DNA from 2 places in the Streptomyces sp. NPDC002671 genome. Region 1 is predicted to be linked to the other one. Evidence: riboswitches for the same ligand, from Rfam matches in the RefSeq annotation. Region 1 holds a riboswitch; the other holds the start of a gene.
What was found. A riboswitch is a leader RNA that binds a small molecule or an ion and turns the genes downstream of it on or off. The one in region 1 is predicted to bind glycine.

Region 1 (10,930 bases):
GGCGAAGGCCGCCGACGCGGCCATCGCGTCCTTGCTCGCCCGGACCGCCCAGGAGGACGGCGTGGAGGACCTGGAGTCCGCCGCGCAGCGGATCGGGCTGTTGGTGCAGGCGTGCGACGCGACCGCCCGGTTGGTCGAGCACGCCCGCCGGGCCGCGCCGGACGGGCTCCCACCAGGTGGCGCGGACGCCCTCCTCGCCGAGGTGCTGCGGCAGGACCCGCCGGTGACCGCGCTGCGTCGACGGGCACTCGCCGACGTGCGTGTGCGGGCGATGGACCTCCGGGCCGGGGAGGTGGTCCTGGTCGACGTGGCCGCCTCACAGCAGGACGCGGTCGCCGGCAGCGACGAGTCCGATCCGGACATCGGCTCCCACGACGATCCGTCCCCTCTCGCCTTCGGCGCGGGGCCGCACCGGTGTCCGGGCCAGGTCCAGGCACTGGCGCTCGCCGCCGGGCTGCTGGAGCGGGACGACCCGGCCGCGCAGGTCACCGAGGCGGTCGCACGGGTGCTGGACCTTGCCGCGACCTGGACCGCCTGGGACGGGCGACCGCTGGCGGTGGACGACCGCGTCTACACCCCGCACAAGGCGATCCGCCGGGTCGCCGACCATCTGGTGGATCACCTCGCCGAGTTGGAGGCCCGCCTGGCGGGTCAGGAACCGCGGCCGGACCACTGGCACGCCTCGATGACCACCACCCCGGCCGACCTCGCGCCGTTCACCACGGAGGACCTCGACGAGGCGCGCAGCCGCCTGGTCCGGCTCGGCAGGATCTGGGCCGACCGCCTCGGGGCGCTGAGCGACTCGCAGTTGGACCGCTCGCCCGGCCAGGGCTGGTCCTTCCGGCTGCTCGCCGCGCACGTCGCCAACTCGCTGGACTACTACGCCGGGGCCGTCGGCCGCCTCGGCGCCGCTGCTGACCCCGAGGAGCAGGTATGAGCACAGCCGCCCCCGCCGCCATCGCCTTCCGCGACCTGCACCACCACCCCGGCGCGCCGTTGTTGCTGCCGAATGCCTGGGACCACGCCTCCGCAGCCGCGCTGGCCGCAGCCGGCTTCGCCGCCGTCGGCACCACCAGCCTGGGCGTCGCCGCCGCGGCCGGGCTGCCGGACGGGGCCGGCCGGACCCGCGCCGAGACGCTGCGGCTCGCGCGCCGGATCGGCGGCGGGCCCTTCCTGCTCTCCGTCGACGTCGAGGGCGGCTTCAGCGACGACCCGTCCGAGGTCGCCGACCTCGCGGCGGAACTCGCCGAGGCGGGCGCGGTCGGCGTCAACCTGGAGGACGGCCGCGCCGACGGCGGCCTCACCCCGCCGCGCCTGCACGCGGCGAAGATCAGCGCGGTCAAGTCAGCCGTGCCCTGGCTCTTCGTCAACGCCCGCACCGACACCCATTGGCTGGGCGGGGGACGCGCGGCGGAGACGGCCTCCCGCCTGGCGGCTTACCAGGACGCGGGCGCGGACGGCGTCTTCGTGCCCGGTCTGACCGATCCGGCCTCCATCGCGGTGGCGGTGAGCACGACCGCGTTGCCGCTCAACGTCCTCGCCACACCGGACGGGCCGTCGCTCGCCCGCCTCGCCGAACTCGGCGTGCGCCGGGTCAGCCTCGGCTCGCTGCTGTTCCGGCTCGCCCTCGGCACGGCCGTGGACACCGCCGCCGGCCTGCGCGCCAACGGCGTGTTCCCGCAGACGCCCCCGGTCCCGGGCTATGCCGCAGTACAGGCCCTGGCGTCACCTGGGAGCTGAGGCCCCGACGGGCACGTGGAGTCAGGACGCTCTGTGATCACTGGCAAGACCTGTGCCCGTGCCGCCGTCATGGCTGACCGACCCGCTCCGGGGCACCGGTCAGTTCCGTCAGCACTCGATGATGTTCACCGCGAGCCCGCCGCGGGCCGTCTCCTTGTACTTCACCGACATGTCCGCGCCGGTGTCCTTCATGGTCTTGATGACCTTGTCCAGGGAGACCTTGTGGGAGCCGTCGCCGCGCATGGCCATCTTGGCCGCCGTGACCGCCTTCACCGCGGCCATGCCGTTGCGCTCGATGCAGGGGATCTGGACGAGGCCGCCGACGGGGTCGCAGGTGAGGCCCAGGTTGTGTTCCATGCCGATCTCGGCCGCGTTCTCGACCTGCTCGGGGGAGCCGCCGAGGACCTCGGCGAGGGCGCCCGCGGCCATGGAGCAGGCGGAGCCGACCTCGCCCTGGCAGCCGACCTCGGCGCCGGAGATGGAGGCGTTCTCCTTGAAGAGCATGCCGATGGCGCCCGCCGCGAGGAGGAAGCGGACCACGCCGTCCTCGTCGGCGCCGGGGACGAAGTTGATGTAGTAGTGCAGGACCGCCGGGATGATGCCGGCCGCGCCGTTCGTGGGGGCCGTGACCACCCGGCCGCCCGCCGCGTTCTCCTCGTTCACGGCCATCGCGTAGAGCGTGATCCACTCCATCGCGTGCGCCAGCGGGTCGCCCTCCGCGCGGAGCTGGCGGGCCGAGACCGCGGCGCGGCGGCGCACCTTCAGGCCGCCCGGCAGGATGCCCTCGCGGGACATGCCGCGCGAGACGCACGCACGCATCACCTGCCATATGTCCAGCAGGCCCTCGCGGATCTCCTCCTCCGTCCGCCAGGCCCGCTCGTTCTCCAGCATCAGGGAGGAGATCGACAGGCCCGTCTCCTTCGTCAGGCGGAGCAGCTCGTCGCCGGTGCGGAAGGGGTACTTCAGGATCGTGTCGTCCAGCTTGATGCGGTCCTCGCCGACCGCGTCCTCGTCCACGACGAAGCCGCCGCCGACCGAGTAGTACGTCTTCGACAGCAGCTCCCCGCCCGAGGCGTCGTACGCCCAGATCGTCATGCCGTTCGCGTGGTACGGCAGCGCCTTGCGGCGGTGCAGGATCAGGTCGTCGTCGAAGGAGAACGGGATCTCGTGCTCGTCGAGCACCTTCAGGCGGCCCGCCGTCTTGATCGCCTCCACCTGCTCGTCCGCCGTCTCCACGTCCACCGTGCGCGGCGAGGCGCCCTCCAGGCCGAGCAGCACCGCCTTCGGGGTGCCGTGGCCGTGACCGGTCGCGCCGAGCGAGCCGTACAGCTCGCAGCGCAGGGACGCGACCGAGCCGAGCAGGTCCTCGTTGCGCAGCCGGCGGGCGAACATCCCGGCCGCGCGCATCGGGCCGACCGTGTGGGAGCTGGACGGGCCGATGCCGATCGAGAACAGGTCGAAGACCGAGATGGCCACGGGGACTCCTCAATACGGGGGGTGGTGCAGGGGGTGCAGGGTCGCTGCGAGAGGGGGCGCGGGGCACCGCGCACACCGGACACGTGTTCTTCCAGTGTGCGCGGTGTCCCGCAAAAGGTGTCTTACTTGTTCAGAACCGCGTACAGCGGGTGCTTGTCGGCGAGCGCCTTCACGCGCGCCTTCAGGCCCTCCGCGTCGGCCGCCCCGAAGGGCGAGGGCGCCTTGAGCGCCTCGGCGATCACGTCCGCGACCTCGGCGAAGTCCTCGGCCGTGAAGCCGCGGGTGGCGAGGGCGGGCGTACCGATCCGCAGGCCCGAGGTGACCATCGGGGGACGCGGGTCGTTCGGGACGGCGTTGCGGTTGACCGTGATGCCGACCTCGTGGAGGCGGTCCTCGGCCTGCTGGCCGTCCAGCTCGGACTCGCGCAGGTCGACCAGGATCAGGTGCACGTCCGTGCCGCCGGAGAGGACGTTCACGCCGGCCTCACGGGCGTCCGCCGCCGTCAGGCGCTCGGCGAGGATCCGCGCGCCCTCCACCGTACGGCGCTGGCGCTCCTTGAAGTCCTCCGAGGCGGCGACCTTGAAGGAGACCGCCTTGGCCGCGATCACGTGCTCCAGGGGACCGCCCTGGAAGCCCGGGAAGACGGACGAGTTCAGCTTCTTCGCGAAGTCCTTCTTGGCGAGGATGATGCCGCCGCGCGGACCGCCGAGCGTCTTGTGCGTGGTGGAGGTCACCACGTCCGCGTGCTCGACCGGGTTCGGGTGCAGACCCGCCGCGACCAGGCCCGCGAAGTGCGCCATGTCGACCCACAGGTAGGCCTCGACCTCGTCCGCGATCCGGCGGAACTCGGCGAAGTCCAGCTGGCGCGGGTACGCCGACCAGCCCGCGATGATCACCTTGGGGCGGTGCTCCTTGGCGAGCCGCTCGACCTCGGCCATGTCGACCAGGCCGGTCTCGGCGTCCACGTGGTACGCGACCACGTTGAACTGCTTGCCGGAGAAGTTCAGGCGCATGCCGTGGGTCAGGTGGCCGCCGTGCGCCAGGTCCAGGCCGAGGATGGTGTCCCCGGGCTGGGCCAGCGCGAACAGCGCCGCCTGGTTGGCGGAGGCGCCGGAGTGGGGCTGCACGTTGGCGTACTCGGCGCCGAACAGCTCCTTGATCCGGTCGATGGCGATCTGCTCGGCGACGTCGACGTGCTCGCAGCCGCCGTAGTAGCGGCGGCCCGGGTAGCCCTCCGCGTACTTGTTGGTCAGCACCGAGCCCTGCGCCTCCATCACCGCGAGCGGCGCGAAGTTCTCGGAGGCGATCATCTCCAGCGTGGACTGCTGGCGGTTCAGCTCGGCGTCGACCGCGGCGGCGATCTCCGGGTCCAGCTCGTGCAGAGGCGTGTTCAGGACAGTCATACGGCTACGACTCCTCAGCCGGCGGTGAAGGCGGTGTACTCGTCGGCGGAGAGCAGGTCGGCCGGCTCGTCCTCGATACGCACCTTGAAGAGCCAGCCGCCCTCGAAGGGGACGGAGTTCACCAGCGACGGGTCGTCCACGACGTCCTGGTTGATCTCGGTGACCTCGCCGGTGACCGGCGCGTACAGGTCGCTGACGGACTTGGTCGACTCAAGCTCGCCGCAGGACTCGCCCGCGGTCACGGTGTCACCGACCTCCGGGAGCTGGACGAAAACGACATCGCCGAGCGCGTTGGCCGCGTGCTCCGTGATGCCGACCGTCGACACGCCGTCCTCGGCGGCCGACAGCCACTCGTGCTCCTTGCTGTAACGCAGCTGCTGGGGGTTGCTCATGGTCTGAATTCTCCTGTACGCGGGAGTGTGCTGATGAGTGGGGGACGGCCGGAACCGTCGGTGAGCAGGCGAAATGTGCGCAGTGTCACGTCACGGGGACAGTCCGCGTGGACGGACCGCGGGGACGGACCGCGCCCGGTGTCTACTTCTGCCGCTTGTAGAAAGGCAGCGCCACGACCTCGTACGGCTCGTGGCTGCCTCGGATGTCCACGCCGACACCCTCGGTGCCCGGCGCCGCGTGCGCCGCGTCGACGTAGGCCATCGCGATCGGCTTGCCCAGGGTGGGGGAGGGGGCGCCCGAGGTGACCTCGCCGATCACCTCGCCGCCGGCGACGACGGCGTACCCGGCGCGCGGCACCCGGCGGCCCTCGGCGATCAGGCCCACCAGCACGCGCGGCGGGTTCTGCTCGGCGCGCGCGGCGGCCTCGGTGAGCGCCTCGCGGCCCACGAAGTCGCCCTCCTTCTCGAACTTGACCACACGGCCGAGCCCGGCGTCGAAGGGGGTCAGCGAGGTGGTCAGCTCGTGCCCGTACAGCGGCATGCCCGCCTCCAGGCGCAGCGTGTCCCGGCAGGACAGGCCGCACGGCACCAGGCCGACGCCCTCGCCAGCCTTGGTCAGCGCCTGCCACAGCTCCACGGCGTGCTCCGGCTTCACGAACAGCTCGAAGCCGTCCTCGCCGGTGTAGCCGGTGCGCGCGATCAGCGCGGGGACACCGGCGACCGTGCCGGGCAGGCCCGCGTAGTACTTCAGACCGTCCAGGTCGGCGTCCGTGAGCGACTTCAGGATGCCGGGGGACTCCGGACCCTGGACCGCGATCAGGGCGTACGCGTCCCGGTCGTCGCGTACCTCGGCGTCGAAGCCCGCGACCCGCTCGGTCAGCGCGTCGAGCACGACCTGGGCGTTGGAGGCGTTGGCCACGACCATGTATTCAGGAGAAGCGGCCTCGGTGTCAGCGAGCCGGTAGACGATCAGGTCGTCCAGGATGCCGCCGTCGGCCTGGCAGATCATGGTGTAGCGGGCGCGGCCGACGCCCACGGAGGCGATGTTGCCGACCAGGGCGTGGTTCAGGAAGGCGGCGGCTTCGGCACCGGTCACGGTGATCTCGCCCATGTGCGAGAGGTCGAAGAGACCGGCCTTGGTCCGCACGGCCACGTGCTCGTCGCGCTCGGAGCCGTAGCGCAGGGGCATGTCCCAGCCGGCGAAGTCGGTCATCGTCGCACCGAGCGAGCGATGCAGGGCATCCAGCGCGGTGTGACGGAGTTCGGTGCTGCTCATCGGTCGGTCGTCTCCCAGGGCATGACGGGCGAGGTCGTTCCTCCCCATCTGTCATCGGAACCTGAGAGGTTCGCCGCGACCGCCACAGGGACGATCAGGGCTTGCACCTTGGGTGGAGCCACTGTCACAGCGGCCCGCTTTTCAGATGTGCCTCGCCCGCGCGGTAACGGGGCCTGAGAGATTCAAGGGAGGGACTTGCTCCTTCGGCGCCCCAGCGAGACGACTGCTGGGGACTCTCCCGCGCGGATTCAAGCGGCCGGTATGCAGTTGGCGGGCACATCATTGCACGCCCGGCGCCCGACCGTCAGGCCCCATCTGTAACCGACCTGTGGCCGTACGCGCACCGAACCGCCGGGCACCGCGCATTACTTTCTCTTTACATATGAGGGGCAGGAAGACCGGGCAGGGGGATCTCCGCGCCCACAGGGGAGGACGATCACGGTGAACAGGACATCCGCGTACGCCACCACCAGCGGCATCGCGGTGCCGCGGCAGCCCTCCGCCCCGGCCCGCCCGCGCCGCGCCGCCCGCGCCGAGGGACGCCCCGCCGAGCGCCCCGCCCCGGTCGTGCGCGATCTGCGCGAGCGCGCCGGGCGCAGCCCCCGTAGCCTGCGCTTCGGCCCCCGCGACCTGGTCGTGCTCACCGGCCTGCCCGGCAGCGGCAAGTCCACTCTGATGTGCCGCGCGGTCCCCGGCCGCCGCGTCGACTCCCAGGACGCCCGCGAGCGCTGGGCCGCCCGCCTGCCCCGCGTCCTGCCCTACGCCCTCTACCGCCCCCTGGTCCGCCTCGCCCACTTCGCCGCCCTGCGCCGCGCCCTGCGGACCGGCGAGGGAGTCGTCGTGCACGACTGCGGCACCCAGCCCTGGGTGCGCGGCTGGCTGGCCCGCGCCGCCCGCCGCCGCGGCGGCACCCTGCACCTGCTCCTCCTCGACGTCACCCCGGACACGGCCCGCGCGGGCCAGCACGAGCGCGGCCGGGGTGTCTCCCGGTACGCCTTCAGCCGCCACCGCCGTACGACGGCCCGGCTGCTGAGGGCGGTTGAGCGCGGCGAACTGCCCGGCGGCTGCGGCTCGGCGGTCCTGCTGGACCGGGACGCGGCGGACGCCCTGGAGCGGATCCTGTTCACAGGGTGAGGGCCTGTCACAGGCACCCGATAGCCTGTGGGCCACAGCAGTGGTTCCCAGCAGGCGGTAGGCACATGGACTTCCCGGCGGACATTCCCGCGGACTTCCCGGCACAGGCGCACCCCCATCCCCAGCCGCACGGCGGCTGGCCCGGCAACGAGCTGGAGGAGGTGCTGTCGGCCTCCCTCGGCGTGCCCGCGGCGGCCGGCCGGATCCTGGAGGTGCTGGGCCGCAGCTTCGTCTGGGTCCCGCTGCCCAACGGCGGCGGCCCGGACACCGGCCCGCTGGACCTGCCCACGCTGGAGCTCGACGGCCAGGTCTTCGTCCCGGTGTTCAGCTCGGAGGAACAGCTCCGCCAGGCGGCCGGCGCGCACATGTCGTTCACCATCGCCCCGGCCGTCGAGTTCGCCCGCGGCCTGCCTCCGCAGGCCGGGATCGCCGTCAACCCCGGCGGCATGGTGGGCGTCCCGCTCCCGCCGGAGGCGGTGGCCGTACTCTGCCGCGGGGGCCGCACCCCGCTCGACGGCCCCAGCACCGGCGGCCGGGTCCGCCTCTTCGAGCCCGACTGGCAGGACGACCCGATCGACTTCCTCTCGGCCGCCTCCGTCGAGTTCGCCGAGACGGGCGTGGTCCGCACCGCCCGCCGCTGTCTGGCCGTCATCGAGACGGGCGACCCGGTGTTGTTCGTCGGCGTGGAACTCTCCCAGTGGGAGGGCGACCTGCGAACCCGCCCCCTGGAAGCCCTGGGCCGAGCCCTCGGCAAGGTCCCGGTCCAGTGGCCGGTCAACCTCGTCCTCCTGGACGTGGCGGAAGACCCGGTGGGCGACTGGCTGAAGACGAACGTCCGCCCCTTCTACGAGCACGGCAACTGAGAAGGGGCGCGACGAACCCGAGGCCCCGAACTCCTGGGTGCTTAAGCTGTCTCCAAACGCAGGGCACACCACAGAAGGGCCGGTACGACAGGTGAGCGCGACCCCCAGCGGGAGCTTGACGCAGGCGCTGCGCCAGGTCACCCCCGGGCGCTACGACGCCTACGAGGCACTGCTGCGCGCCCTCGCCACCCCCTCCTCCGGCCAGATCTGGATGCTTCTGTGGCACGGCCAGGCGGGCTCCCCGGACGCCCAGTACGGGGACATGGAGGTCGACGGCTTCCACTACGCCCCCTGCGTCACCTCCGCCCAGGAACTCTCGGCCAGCGGGTGGAACCGCTCGTACGAGGTGGTCGACGCCCTCGACGTGGCCCGCACGCTCTACCCCGACCACTACGGCCTGTGGCTCAACCCGCACGCCCCGGGCGGCGGCGTCGGCATCCCCTGGCCGGACCTGCGCCGCATCGCCACCGGTCTGGACCGCCAGCCCGCCGGCCCGCTGCGGCTGTCGGAACCCGGCATCGAGATCCCGCAGTTCTACGCGCTGCTCGCGCAGAACGCCCACCGCACCCCGGCGCTCCGCTCGCTGCGCCGCGCCTGGGTGCAGCCCGCGCTCGGGGCGCCGTACCTCGCCCTCGGTCTGGACGTGTACGACACCTCGCCGGCCGCGGTGGACTCGGTGCGCGGGATGATGCAGCAGTCCGTCGGGGCGGTCCCGGAGGGGCTGCCCGTGTCGACGGTGGCGATGACCGACGACTACGACCCGGTCGTGATGTGGATGCGGGCCAACGCCCGCCCGTTCTACGACCGTGAGGCCCACGCGGCGGCCTCGCCGCAGGCCCCGGCCGCCGGGTACGGCTACCCGCCCGCCCACAGCTCCTACTGACCGGGGCGAGCCGCAGAATTTACGTTCTCGACATCCTTCTGCGCGCGTAGAAACCGGCCGATCGGTTCTGAACCGCGCAAATATGCCGTTCTGGCCCCACTGTGTCCTGACTTCCCCGCGTTCGGCGGTCGTTACCCCCTGTTCGGATAACGGAATCCCCTGCACTGCATCACGGTTGCGCATACTTTCGCCGTCAGCTCTGGCGAGTGATCGTGGCCACGCTGAAGACTCCCCACTCAAGACGCGAGGCCGAGGTCCCGTGTCTGATGGCAAGTCGACAAAGCCGCAATCCGCGGCAGGCGCAGGCCGGTCACCACCGGCGAGAGGGGTCGCTCACCGTGACCGCACCGATCGAGACCACCGGGGCAGAGGCAAACGCCCAGCCGGAGGCCGTGCTGGAGGGTGCCGGTAAGGGGCAGATCGAGGGTCGTTCCCTGGGCCAGATCGCCTGGACCCGGTTCAAGAAGGACAGAGTCGCTGTCGCCGGCGGCGTCATCGTGATCCTGCTGATCCTCCTCGCGATCCTCTCGCGCCCCATCCAGGCCATGTTCGGCCTCGACCCCAACGCCTTCCACCAGGACCTGATCGTGCCCGACACCTCGCTGCCCAAGGGCGGCTGGGGCGGCATGAGCATGGATCACCCGCTGGGCGTGGACCCGAAGTTCGGCCGGGACATCGCCACCCGCATCCTGGAGGGCTCCTGGGTGTCGCTGGTGGTCGCCTTCGGCGCCACGGTCCTGTCCAACGTGATCGGCGCGGTCATGGGCGTCGTCGCCGGCTACTACGGCGGCCGGGTCGACACGATCATCAGCCGGCTGATGGACATCTTCCTCGCCTTCCCGCTGCTGCTCTTCGCCATCGCCATCTCGGCGACGCTGCAGGGCGGGGCCTTCGGCCTCAACGGTCTGCCGCTCCACCTGAGCGTGCTGATCTTCGTCATCGGCTTCTTCAACTGGCCCTATCTGGGCCGGATCGTGCGAGGCCAGACCCTCGCCCTCAGGGAGCGTGAGTTCGTCGACGCTTCCCGGGGCCTGGGCGCCAAGGGCCCGTACATCCTCTTCCGTGAGCTGATGCCCAACCTGGTCGGCCCGATCATCGTCTACTCGACGCTGCTCATCCCGACCAACATCCTCTTCGAGGCGTCCCTGAGCTTCCTGGGCGTGGGTATCCAGCCTCCACAGGCCTCCTGGGGCGGCATGCTCCGGGAAGCCGTCACGTACTACCAGGTCGATCCCCAGTACATGATCGTGCCGGGCCTCGCCATCTTCATCACCGTCCTGGCGTTCAATCTGCTCGGCGACGGTCTCCGCGACGCTCTCGACCCCCGCAGCCGCTAGGCAGCTCCCGAGAGTTCATCAAGTTTCCGATCATGGAGGGGAAACAGACCATCATGCGAAGGTCAGCGCTGGCCGCCATCGCGGCCATCGGTTCCGCCAGCCTGCTGCTTGCAGGCTGCAGCAAGGCCGATGACAACAAGGACGGGACCGGCACTCCGAAGGCAGCCGGCGCCAACGCGGCGACCACCGGTGTCGTCAACGCGTCCGACAAGAAGGGTGGCACGGTCACCTACGAGCTGTCGGACGTCCCGGACTCCTTCGACCCGGGCAACACGTACTACGCGTACATGTACAACTTCAGCCGGCTGTACGCCCGCCCGCTGATGACGTTCGCGCCCGGCCCCGGCGAGAAGGGCAACACCCTCGTCCCGGACCTCGCCGCGAGCAAGGGCGTCCCGAGCGACGGCGGCAAGACCTGGACGTACA
Region 2 (10,930 bases), on a different contig from region 1:
TTCGCGGCGGCCTCCCTCAAGGAGAGCTTCACGACCCTCGGCCAGGAGTTCGAGAAGCAGCACCCGGGCACCAAGGTCAGCTTCAACTTCGGCGGCAGTGACACCCTGGCCGCGAACATCACCGGCGGTGCCCCGGCGGACGTCTTCGCCGCCGCGAGCCCCAAGACCATGAAGATCGTGACGGACAAGAGCGACGCGGTCGGCACCCCGGCCACGTTCGTCCGCAACCAGCTGGAGATCGCGACCGTGCCGGGCAACCCGCACAAGGTGGCCTCGCTGAAGGACCTCACCAAGTCCGGCCTGAAGGTCGTCCTGTGCGACAAGACCGTGCCGTGCGGCGCCGCCGCGCAGAAGGCCCTGGACGCGAGCAAGCTCAAGCTGACCCCGGCCTCCTACGAGCAGGACGTCAAGAGCGCCCTGACGAAGGTGGAGCTGAAGGAGGCCGACGCCGCCGTCGTCTACAAGACCGACGTGAAGGCGGCGGGTGACAAGGTCCAGGGCGTGGAGTTCCCCGAGTCGGCCAACGCCATCAACGCCTACCCGATCGCCCAGCTGAAGAACGGGCAGAACGCCGAGGCCGCCAAGGCGTTCATCGCGCTCGTGCAGTCCCCGGAGGGCCAGAAGGTGCTGAGCGCGGCCGGATTCCTCAAGCCGTGACCTCGCTCCACAAGACGGGCGCCGCGGCCGACCCCCGCACGGGTCGGCCGCGGCGCCGCCGCGTCGGCACGGGGGGCCGGCGCGGCGTACCACTCCCGCTGCTACTGCCCGGCGTGCTGGCCCTGGCGTTCCTGCTCCTGCCGCTCGTCGCGCTGCTGATCCGCGCCCCGTGGCGCAGCCTGCCGGACCAGCTGACCAGCACCGAGGTGTGGCAGGCGCTCCAGCTGTCCCTGGTCAGCGCCACGGCCGCGACCGCCGTGAGCCTCGTTCTGGGCGTGCCGCTGGCCTGGCTGCTGGCCCGCACCGACTTCCCGGGCCGCGGACTCGTGCGCGCCCTGGTGACCCTGCCGCTCGTGCTGCCGCCGGTGGTCGGCGGTGTGGCCCTGCTGCTGGCCCTCGGCCGCAACGGGGTCGTCGGCAAGTGGCTCGACTCCTGGTTCGGGATCACGCTGCCGTTCACCACCACCGGGGTCGTCGTCGCGGAGGCGTTCGTCGCGATGCCGTTCCTGGTCATCAGCGTCGAGGGCACCCTGCGCGCCGCCGACCCTCGCTACGAGGAGGCGGCCACGACGCTCGGCGCCTCCCGCTTCACCGCGTTCCGCCGCGTCACCCTGCCGCTGATCGCGCCCGGCGTCGCGGCGGGCGCCGTACTGGCCTGGGCCCGTGCGCTCGGCGAGTTCGGCGCGACGATCACGTTCGCGGGCAACTTCCCCGGCCGCACCCAGACCATGCCGCTCGCGGTCTACCTCGCCCTGCAGAACGACCCCGAGGCGGCGATCTCCCTCAGCCTGGTCCTGCTGGCCGTGTCGATCGCGGTGCTGGCGGGGCTCAGGGAGCGCTGGATGACGGGGGCGTGACGATGGCAGCCACCCCTGGGCGTGTGCGAACGTACGGACCCATGACCGACATCGACGCCCCCGCAGCCGATCGCCAGTCGACGGGCGAAGAGGGGCTCGACGCCCGGCTCGTGGTCGAGCGCGGCTCGTTCCGGCTGGACGTGACGCTGACGGCCGCCCCCGGGGACGTCGTCGCGCTGCTCGGCCCGAACGGCGCCGGCAAGACCACGGCCCTGCGCTCCCTCGCCGGTCTCGTCCCGCTCACCGACGGTCATCTGCGCCTCGACGGCGCCTCCCTGGAGCGCACCCCGCCGGAGTCCCGCCCGGTCGGCGTGGTCTTCCAGGACTATCTGCTCTTCCCGCATCTGTCCGCCCTGGACAACATCGCCTTCGGGCCGCGCTGCCAGGGGGCTGCCAAGGCCGAGGCCCGCGCCCAGGCCGCCGCGTGGCTGGACCGCATGGGCCTCGCCGAGCACGCGCACGCCAAGCCCCGGAGGCTCTCCGGCGGCCAGGCCCAGCGCGTCGCCCTCGCCCGCGCCCTGGCCACCCGGCCCCGGCTGCTGCTCCTGGACGAGCCGCTCGCGGCCCTGGACGCCCGCACCCGCCTGGAGGTCCGGGCCCAGCTCCGCCGCCACCTGGCCGAGTTCGAGGCGGTCGCCGTCCTGGTGACGCACGACCCGCTGGACGCCATGGTGCTCGCCGACCGGCTGGTGGTCATAGAGCACGGCCAAGTCGTGCAGGAGGGCAGCCCGTCCGGCATCGCCCGCCGCCCGCGCACCGACTACATCGCCCGGCTCGTCGGCCTCAACCTGTACCAGGGGCAGGCCGAGGGGCACACGGTACGGCTGGACACCGGGCCCTCGATCACGACCACCGAGGAGCTGTCCGGGCCCGCCTTCGTCGCGTTTCCACCCTCCGCGGTCACCCTGTTCCGGGACCGGCCCACCGGTGCCAGCGCCCGCAACCTGTGGCGCTGCGAGGTCGCCGGCCTGGAGATCCACGGCGACCAGATCCGCGCCGACCTCACCGGCGAACTCGCCCTCGCCGCCGACCTCACGACGGTCGCCGCGGCCGAGCTGGACCTGCACCCGGGCGCAGCTGTCTGGGCGACGGTGAAGGCGACGCAGACCCACGCATACCCGGCCTGACCGGACACGCGCCCTACGGTGGGTGCCCATGACACTGAGCATCCGCAACCAGCTCCCCGGGACCGTCACCGAGGTCCAGGCCGGCGAGGTCATGGCCACGGTCAGGATCCGCCTGGACGGCGGGCAGGACCTCATGGCGGCCATCACCCTGGAGGCCGCCGAGCAGCTCGGCCTCGCCCCGGACTCCCCCGTCCGCGCGCTGGTGAAGTCGACGGAGATCTCGCTCGCCACGAGTCGGCCCGAGGGCCTGTCGATCCGCAACCAGCTCCCCGGCGCGATCACCCGTCTCACGCACGGGGCGGCCATGACCTCGGTGAAGATCTCCGTGGCCGGCGGCGAACTCACGGCCGTGATCACCAAGGACGCGGCCACCGAACTCGGGCTCTTCGTGGGCTCCGACGTGATCGCCCTGATCAAGTCGACCGAGGTGGCGCTGGCGACGGCGTGACGGATGTGCCGCGGGCGACGGCACGAGAAATGGGAGAGCCCCGCCCGAATGCACGGACGGGGCTCTCACTCACCGGGACTCGCTCAGTCCTCGTACGCGTCCAGCGGCGGGCAGGAGCAGACCAGGTTGCGGTCACCGAAGGCCTGGTCGATGCGGCGCACCGGCGGCCAGTACTTGTCGGCGGCCGAGACACCGGCCGGGAAGACGGCCTCCTCGCGGCTGTAGGCGTGCTTCCACTCCCCGCCGAGCGCGGCGGCGGTGTGCGGGGCGCCGTGGAGCGGGTTGTCCTCCGCGGGCCACTCGCCGGCGCCGACCTTCTCGATCTCCGCGCGGATGGCGATCATCGCGTCGCAGAAACGGTCCAGCTCGGTGATGTCCTCGGACTCGGTCGGCTCGATCATCAGCGTGCCGGCCACCGGGAAGGACATCGTCGGCGCGTGGAAGCCGTAGTCGATGAGGCGCTTGGCCACGTCGTCCACGGTGACGCCGGTCGCCTTGGTCAGCGGGCGCAGGTCGATGATGCACTCGTGCGCGACCAGGCCGCCGGGGCCGGTGTAGAGCACCGGGTAGTGCGGCTCCAGGCGCTTGGCGACGTAGTTGGCGGAGAGCACGGCCACCTGCGTGGCCCGCTTCAGACCCTCGCCGCCCATCAGGCGGACGTACGCCCAGGAGATGGGCAGGATGCCCGCGGAGCCCCACGGCGCCGCCGAGATCGGGCCGACGCCCGTCTCCGGACCGGCGGCCGGCTGGAGCGGGTGGTTGGGCAGGTACGGCGCCAGGTGCGAGCGGACCGCGACCGGGCCGACGCCGGGGCCGCCGCCGCCGTGCGGGATGCAGAAGGTCTTGTGCAGGTTCAGGTGCGAGACGTCACCGCCGAAGTGGCCCGGCTTGGCGAGGCCGACCAGGGCGTTGAGGTTCGCGCCGTCGACGTACACCTGGCCGCCCGCCTCGTGGACCTGGGCGCAGATGTCGGCGACGTGCTCCTCGAACACACCGTGCGTGGACGGGTAGGTGATCATGAGCACGGCCAGCTCGTCGCGGTGCTGCTCGATCTTGGCGCGCAGGTCCGCGACGTCGACCTCGCCGTCCTCGGCGGTCTTGACGACGACGACCTTCATGCCCGCCATCACGGCGCTGGCGGCGTTGGTGCCGTGCGCGGAGGACGGGATCAGGCAGATGGTGCGCTGCTCGTCGCCGTTCGCGCGGTGGTAGCCGCGCACCGCGAGCAGACCGGCCAGCTCGCCCTGCGAACCGGCGTTCGGCTGGAGGGAGACCTTGTCGTAGCCGGTGACCTCGGCGAGACGTTCCTCCAGCTCACGGATGAGCGTGAGGTAGCCCGCGGCCTGCTCGGCCGGCGCGAAGGGGTGCAGCTGGCCGAACTCGGGCCAGGTGACCGGCTCCATCTCCGTGGTCGCGTTGAGCTTCATGGTGCAGGAGCCCAGCGGGATCATGCCGCGGTCGAGCGCGTAGTCGCGGTCGGACAGCTTGCGCAGGTAGCGCAGCATCGCGGTCTCGGAGCGGTGCTGCTGGAAGACCGGGTGGGTCAGGAAGTCGCCGGTGCGCAGCAGCGCCTCGGGCAGCGTGTCCACGGCCGCCGCGTCCAGCGCCTCGACGTCGCCGTCGATACCGAAGGCGGCCCAGACGGCACCCAGCTGGGCGCGCGTGGTGGTCTCGTCGCAGGCCATGGAGACGTGGTCGGCGTCGACCAGGCGCAGGTTGACACCGTTCCGCTCGGCGGCGGCGGCGACCTCGGCGGCCTTGCCGGGCACGCGCGCGGTGACAGTGTCGAAGTAGGCGCCGTGCACGAGCTCGACACCGGCGGCCGTCAGGCCCGCGGCCAGGACGGTGGCGTAGCGGTGGGTGCGCTGCGCGATGATCTTCAGGCCCTCCGAGCCGTGGTAGACGGCGTACATGCCGGCCATCACGGCGAGCAGCACCTGCGCGGTGCAGATGTTGCTGGTGGCCTTCTCGCGGCGGATGTGCTGCTCACGGGTCTGCAGGGCCAGGCGGTAGGCCTTGTTGCCGTCGACGTCGACGGAGACGCCCACGAGGCGGCCGGGCAGGCTGCGCGCGAACTTCTCCTGCACGGCCATGTAGCCCGCGTGCGGACCGCCGAAGCCCATCGGGACACCGAAGCGCTGGGTGGTGCCGACCGCGAAGTCCGCGCCCAGCTCGCCGGGCGAGGTCAGCAGGGTCAGCGCGAGCAGGTCGGCGGCGACGGCAACGAGAGCGCCCAGCTCGTGCGCCTGGTCGATGACCGGCTTGATGTCCCGTACGGCACCGGAGGCGCCCGGGTACTGGATGAGGACGCCGTTGATCTCGCGGGCCGCGATGTCGGCCGGGATGCCCTCGCTCAGGTCGGCGACGACGACCTCGACGCCGGTCGGCTCGGCGCGCGTCTCGATCACGGCGATGGTCTGCGGCAGCGCGTCCGCGTCGACCAGGAACAGGCCCTTCTTGTTCTTGCCCATGCGCCGGGACAGTGCCATCGCCTCGGCGGCGGCGGTGCCCTCGTCCAGGAGGGAGGCGCCGGAGGTCGGCAGGCCGGTGAGGTCGGCGACCACCGTCTGGAAGTTCAGCAGGGCCTCCAGGCGGCCCTGGGAGATCTCCGGCTGGTACGGCGTGTACGCCGTGTACCAGGCCGGGTTCTCCATGACGTTGCGCAGGATGACGGGGGGCGTGAAGGTGCCGTAGTAGCCCAGGCCGATCATGGAGCCGAGAACCTGGTTGCGGTCGGCGAGCTCACGCAGCTCGGCGAGCACCTCGGCCTCGGTCCGGGCCTCCGGCAGATCCAGGGCTTCGGCGTTCTTGATCACATCCGGCACGGCGGCGGCGGTCAGCTCGTCGAGGGAACCGTAGCCGACCTGCGCGAGCATCTTGGCCCGCGCCTCCTGGTCGGGCCCGATGTGACGCTGCTCGAAAGGGATGCCCGCTTCGAGCTCGGACAGCGGAACGTGGTGGGCGGTCATTGCGGAGGCCTCCTGGTCTGACGCGACCTTCGAGGGCACCACGAGACGGGTGCCCGGACGGCCTCCCCCTCTGTCATCTCAACCTGAGAGCTTCACCGGGCGCCCGAGGACGCCGGCTTTCACCGTCGGTGAGGGCGGACACCGTGGACGTCCGCCCTGCTTTCCAGAGTGACCTCGTCCGTGCGGTACGTGAGCCTGAGAGATTCCGGGGAGGATTTGCTCCTTCGGCGCCTCCGACGTGGTCGGAGGACTCTCCCGCGCGGGGTCAGCAGCCGCTGTCAGCCTACCAGCGAGGTCAACGCCCGGGCCTTCGAGTGGCCGCCTCGTTGAATGTGCTCTTTTGTAGTGCTTACGGATGAGTTGCGACCAAGTGGAGGGAGAGGGACCGTGCAGACCGATATCGATCCGCGCAACCTGATCGGCCGCAAGGCGTTCGACCGAAACGGGACCAAAATCGGCACCGTCGACGAGGTGTATCTCGACGACGCGACGGGTGTGCCCGAATGGGCTGCCATACGAACAGGCCTGTTCTCCAGGGATGCGTTCGTCCCGCTGGAGCCGAGCGAGCTGGTCGAGGGCACGCTCCAGGTGCCGTTCGAACGGAGCCTGATCAAGGACGCCCCCGACTTCGGCGTGGGCCGCCACCTCTCCCCCGAACAGGAACTCCAGCTCTACCACCACTACGGTCTGGATGTAGGTGCGCCTCCAGCGGTTCCCGACCACGACTTCGGAAAGCTGGCCGGCACGGAGGAGACCTGAGCCTGCGTATGCCTCTCCGTCTGCTTCTCGCTGTGCTTCTCCGTCTGTCTCTCCGCGTCCCCGGTTTCCGGCACCAGCGGCAGCGGGTCCGCCGGCTCCAGGTCGGGGTCGTCCACCCGGAAGGTCCGCACACGGCCCGGCTCCGAGTACGGCGTCTCGAAGCGTACGGTGACCCGCCCCAGGCCGCTGCCCTGCACCCAGCCGTGGCCGTGGGCAGCGTGCCGTATGTCGTGCCCGGCGCTCCAGTGCCGCTCGGCGGGCTCCGGCTCCTCCTCGGCGGCCTCGGGCGCGGCCTGTTCCGAGGCCTCGGCGGCCAGCTCGCCCGCGGCCTGGGCGAACAGGTCCTCCTGGGTGTAGTCGGCGAGCCCGGACACACCGACCCCCAGCAGCCGTACCCCGCCCGTGGTGTCCACGGACTCCAGCAGCCGTGCCGCCGCCTCCCGGATCACGGCAGGGTCGTCCGTGGGCCCCCTGAGCGTCTCGGAGCGGGTCAGCGTCGAGAAGTCGTACCGCCGCACCTTCAGCACGATGGTCCGCCCCGACAGCCCGGCCCCGCGCAGCCGCCCCACACACCGGTCCGCGAGCCGCCGCACCTCCAGGCCGACCCGCAGCCGGTCGTGGATGTCCACGTCATAGGTGTCCTCCACCGACACCGACTTGGTCTCCCGCTCGGCGACGACGGGCCGGTCGTCGCGCGCCAGCGCCATTGCGTACAGCGCGTGCCCGTGGGCCTTGCCCAGCAGCCGTACGAGTTCGTCCTCGCCCGCCTCGGCCAGTTCCTCGACCGTGGTGATCCCGGCGCGCCGCAGATGGTCCCCGGTGGCCGGCCCGACCCCCGGCAGGGTCCGCACCGACATCGGCCCGAGGAGCGCGCGTTCCGACCCCGGCTCGATCAGCACGAGCCCGTCGGGCTTGGCCTGCTCGGAGGCGATCTTCGCGAGCATCTTGGAGGCGGCGAGTCCCACCGAGCCGGTCAGCCCCGTGACCGCCCGGATGTCCGCGCGCAGCTTCGCTCCGGCCAGCCGCGCCGACTCCTCGTCCCAGGCCGCTCCCCCGGCCTCCAGGTCCACGAACGCCTCGTCCAGGCTCAGCGGCTCCACCAGCGGCGACAGCTCCCGCAACAGGGCCATCACCTGCTCGCTGACCGACCGGTAGAGGCCGAAGCGCGGCACGAGATACGCCGCGTTCGGTGCCAGCCGGCGCGCCTGGGCCATGGGCATCGCCGAGTGCACCCCGAAGGCCCGGGCCTCGTACGACGCGGTGGCCACCACCCCGCGCGGCCCGAGCCCGCCCACGATCACGGCTTTCCCCCGCAGGCTCGGCTTGGATGCCTGCTCCACCGAGGCGAAGAAGGCATCCATGTCGAGATGCAGGATCGTGGGCGCGTTTCTCACAACTCCGATGCTGCACCACGGCACTGACAACGCCATGGCACAGGAGGGCACCGCCGCGGACCCCGGGGCTCAGACCGCCCGGTTGCGGCGCCGCGCCAGCTCGTCCGCGGGGTTGTGGCCGACGAGGGTCTCGCCGGTGTCGATGCGCTCCCCGTGCAGCTGGGAGAGGGCGCTTTCCACGTCCCGCCACACCACGCCCACGGCGATGCCGAAGATGCCCTGACCGCCCTGGAGCAGGGCGTGGACCTCGTCCGGCGAGGTGCACTCGTACACCGTGGCACCGTCGCTCATCAGGGTCATGCGCTCAAGGTCCCGGAAACCACGCTCCCGGAGGTGCTGGACGGCCGTACGGATGTTCTGCAGCGACACCCCGGTGTCCAGGAACCGCTTGACGATCTTCAGGACGACGACGTCCCGGAAGCTGTACAGACGCTGCGTGCCCGACCCGTGGGCGGGCCGCACGCTCGGCTCGACGAGGCCGGTGCGGGCCCAGTAGTCGAGCTGCCGATACGTGATGCCGGCCGCCGCGCAGGCCGTGGGCCCGCGGTAGCCGATCTGCTCGGACTCGGAAGCCATGGACGCCGCCCCTCCACCGCTCAGCACCGCTGTCGGCCGCTGCGGAGCGTGATCGACCGCGCTGCCGGGCTGGGGGTACCCCCTGCTCGAACGCAGCTGAGAGCTTGGGGGAGGGTACGGACCGCTCTCCCCGAAACCGCGTCCGGGGGCACCCCCAGCCGTACCGTCGCCGCTGGTTCTCACGCCGACCTCCGTCCTTGACCTGCCTTCTCGACGGTAGGCAGTCACCAGGGGTGCGTCAACGATCGCCACACTCGGCACGCCGAGTGATAATCACCCTAGGAGTGGTTTCCCGTGTCCCACCGCGGGGAAAGGCTAGCCGAATGCCTGCGCGGGTATCCGTAGGACGCTCTCAATGGCCGGTGGCAATTGCCACGACCCCGGCCGCGGCAGCCTTCTCCGACCGGCCCGCGAACTCGCTGGTCCGGCGGGCCGGCCGCGGGTCTCACTGGCTGCTGGTGCCGAAGTCCTCGGGCGAGATCTGGTCGAGGAACTCGCGGAACTTCTCCACCTCGTCCTCCTGCTCGTCCGGAATCGCGATGCCCGCGTCGTCCAGCACCGTGTCGCTGCCGTAGATCGGCGTTCCGGTGCGCAGGGCCAGTGCTATGGCATCGGAAGGACGGGCGCTGACCTCGACTCCGCTGGCGAAGACCAGCTCCGCGTAGAAGACGCCTTCGCGCAGATCGGTGATCCGTACTTCGGTCAGCTCCTGGCCGACGGCCTCCAGCACGTCCTTGAACAGGTCGTGGGTCAGCGGTCGCGCGGGGGCCATGCCCTGCTGAGCGAAGGCGATCGCCGTCGCCTCCCCCGGCCCGATCCAGATGGGGAGGTAGCGGTCGCCCCCCACTTCGCGCAGGAGCACGATCGGTTGGTTGGAGGGCATTTCGACCCGGACACCTACGACATCGAGCTCGTTCACACAGCAACCCTAGGCCGTGCCCGGGACGTTTGGGTAGTCGGGCCGGGAACAGGTGCCCGATCGGGAGGCCGGGACGCCCCGCCGCTCAGGGCAGCCGCAGCCCGAGAGCGGTCTGCACGAGAGCCGTGTGCAGCCTGACGGTGAGCGCCGCCAGTTCCTTCGCGCGGGCCTCGGCATGGGCCCTGGTCTGCGGGTTCCGGTGGCGCTTCAGCGGGGCCACCACCTGGTCGACGAGCCCCGCCTCCCGGTCGGCGGCGGCCTTCATCACCCGCAGGTGGCGCGGCCCGATCCCGAACCGGCCCAGTTCCGCCACGAGGGACGCCACAGTGACGGCCTCGGCGTCGTACGCCCCGTCGGCGAGCGGAGCGATGAGCCCGTACGCCTCCCACTCCTCGAGGTCGCCCTCCTCGATCTCCGCCGCCGCCAGCAGCTGGGCCCGCCCGACCCGGGCGACCGTGGGCCCCTCGGCCGGATCCCCCGGATCGTCCTTGGTGCGCTGGCGCCCCACCAGAGGCAGCGAGACGTCCTCGCCGCGCTCCATGGCCTCCAGGTACTCACGGATGACCTTGAGCGGCAGATAGTGGTCCCGCTGCATCCTCAGAACGTGACCGAGGCGCTCGACGTCCCCGGCACTGAACTTGCGGTACCCGGACGGGGTCCGCTGCGGCTCGATGAGCCCCTCCGACTCCAGGAAGCGGATCTTGGAGATGGTGACTTCGGGGAACTCGTCGCGCAGCGCGTGCAGCACCGCGCCGATGCTCATCAGCCCACTGTCCGTGGCGGCGGTACCGCTCCCGGTACCGCCGCTCGGTGTTTGAAGCATGGACCTTCCCTGGGGTCCCCCCGGACAGGGTCCGGAGGAGGTCAGATGCTGTGCCGGCTCGCGTAGAACACCAGCCGGTACTTGCCGATCTGCACCTCGTCACCGTTCGACAGAGCGACCTCGTCGATCCGCTCCCGGTTGACGTAGGTGCCATTCAGGCTGCCCACGTCGGCCACCTTGAACGAGCCGTCCGGAGAGCGACGGAACTCCACGTGCCGACGGGAGACCGTGACGTCGTCCAGGAAGATGTCGCTCTGCGGGTGACGGCCGGCCGTGGTCAGGTCGGCGTCCAGCAGGAAGCGGCTGCCCGAGTTCGGCCCCCGCCGCACCACCAGCAGCGCCGAGCCCAGCGGCAGCGCGTCGACCGCGGCCTGCGCCTCGGGCGACAGCATCGGCAGCGG

Region 2: linked by a shared signal. The riboswitch ahead of gcvP (aminomethyl-transferring glycine dehydrogenase) and the one ahead of gcvT (glycine cleavage system aminomethyltransferase GcvT) in region 1 are both predicted to bind glycine.

Annotation. Positions count from the first base shown of each region.
Region 1 covers NZ_JBSFVU010000024.1:80,052-90,981, reverse strand. Annotated here, with positions in the region: gene ACWD35_RS31640 (hypothetical protein) at 1-937, shown strand, start outside; gene ACWD35_RS31635 (isocitrate lyase/PEP mutase family protein) at 934-1,740, shown strand; gene ACWD35_RS31630 (L-serine ammonia-lyase) at 1,849-3,216, opposite strand; gene glyA (serine hydroxymethyltransferase) at 3,339-4,619, opposite strand; gene gcvH (glycine cleavage system protein GcvH) at 4,634-5,011, opposite strand; gene gcvT (glycine cleavage system aminomethyltransferase GcvT) at 5,154-6,287, opposite strand; glycine riboswitch at 6,326-6,438, opposite strand; glycine riboswitch at 6,439-6,538, opposite strand; gene ACWD35_RS31610 (AAA family ATPase) at 6,729-7,421, shown strand; gene ACWD35_RS31605 (enhanced serine sensitivity protein SseB) at 7,487-8,284, shown strand; gene ACWD35_RS31600 (enhanced serine sensitivity protein SseB C-terminal domain-containing protein) at 8,376-9,167, shown strand; gene ACWD35_RS31595 (ABC transporter permease) at 9,506-10,504, shown strand; gene ACWD35_RS31590 (ABC transporter substrate-binding protein) at 10,558-10,930, shown strand, end outside.
Region 2 covers NZ_JBSFVU010000019.1:192,410-203,339, forward strand. Annotated here, with positions in the region: gene modA (molybdate ABC transporter substrate-binding protein) at 1-657, shown strand, start outside; gene modB (molybdate ABC transporter permease subunit) at 654-1,514, shown strand; gene ACWD35_RS28145 (ABC transporter ATP-binding protein) at 1,556-2,641, shown strand; gene ACWD35_RS28150 (TOBE domain-containing protein) at 2,670-3,089, shown strand; gene gcvP (aminomethyl-transferring glycine dehydrogenase) at 3,173-6,058, opposite strand; glycine riboswitch at 6,232-6,326, opposite strand; gene ACWD35_RS28160 (PRC-barrel domain-containing protein) at 6,446-6,817, shown strand; partial or broken gene ACWD35_RS28165 (DNA polymerase IV) at 6,880-8,211, opposite strand; gene ACWD35_RS28170 (MerR family transcriptional regulator) at 8,281-8,970, opposite strand; gene ACWD35_RS28175 (bifunctional nuclease family protein) at 9,233-9,706, opposite strand; gene ftsR (transcriptional regulator FtsR) at 9,792-10,529, opposite strand; gene ACWD35_RS28185 (FHA domain-containing protein) at 10,571-10,930, opposite strand, start outside.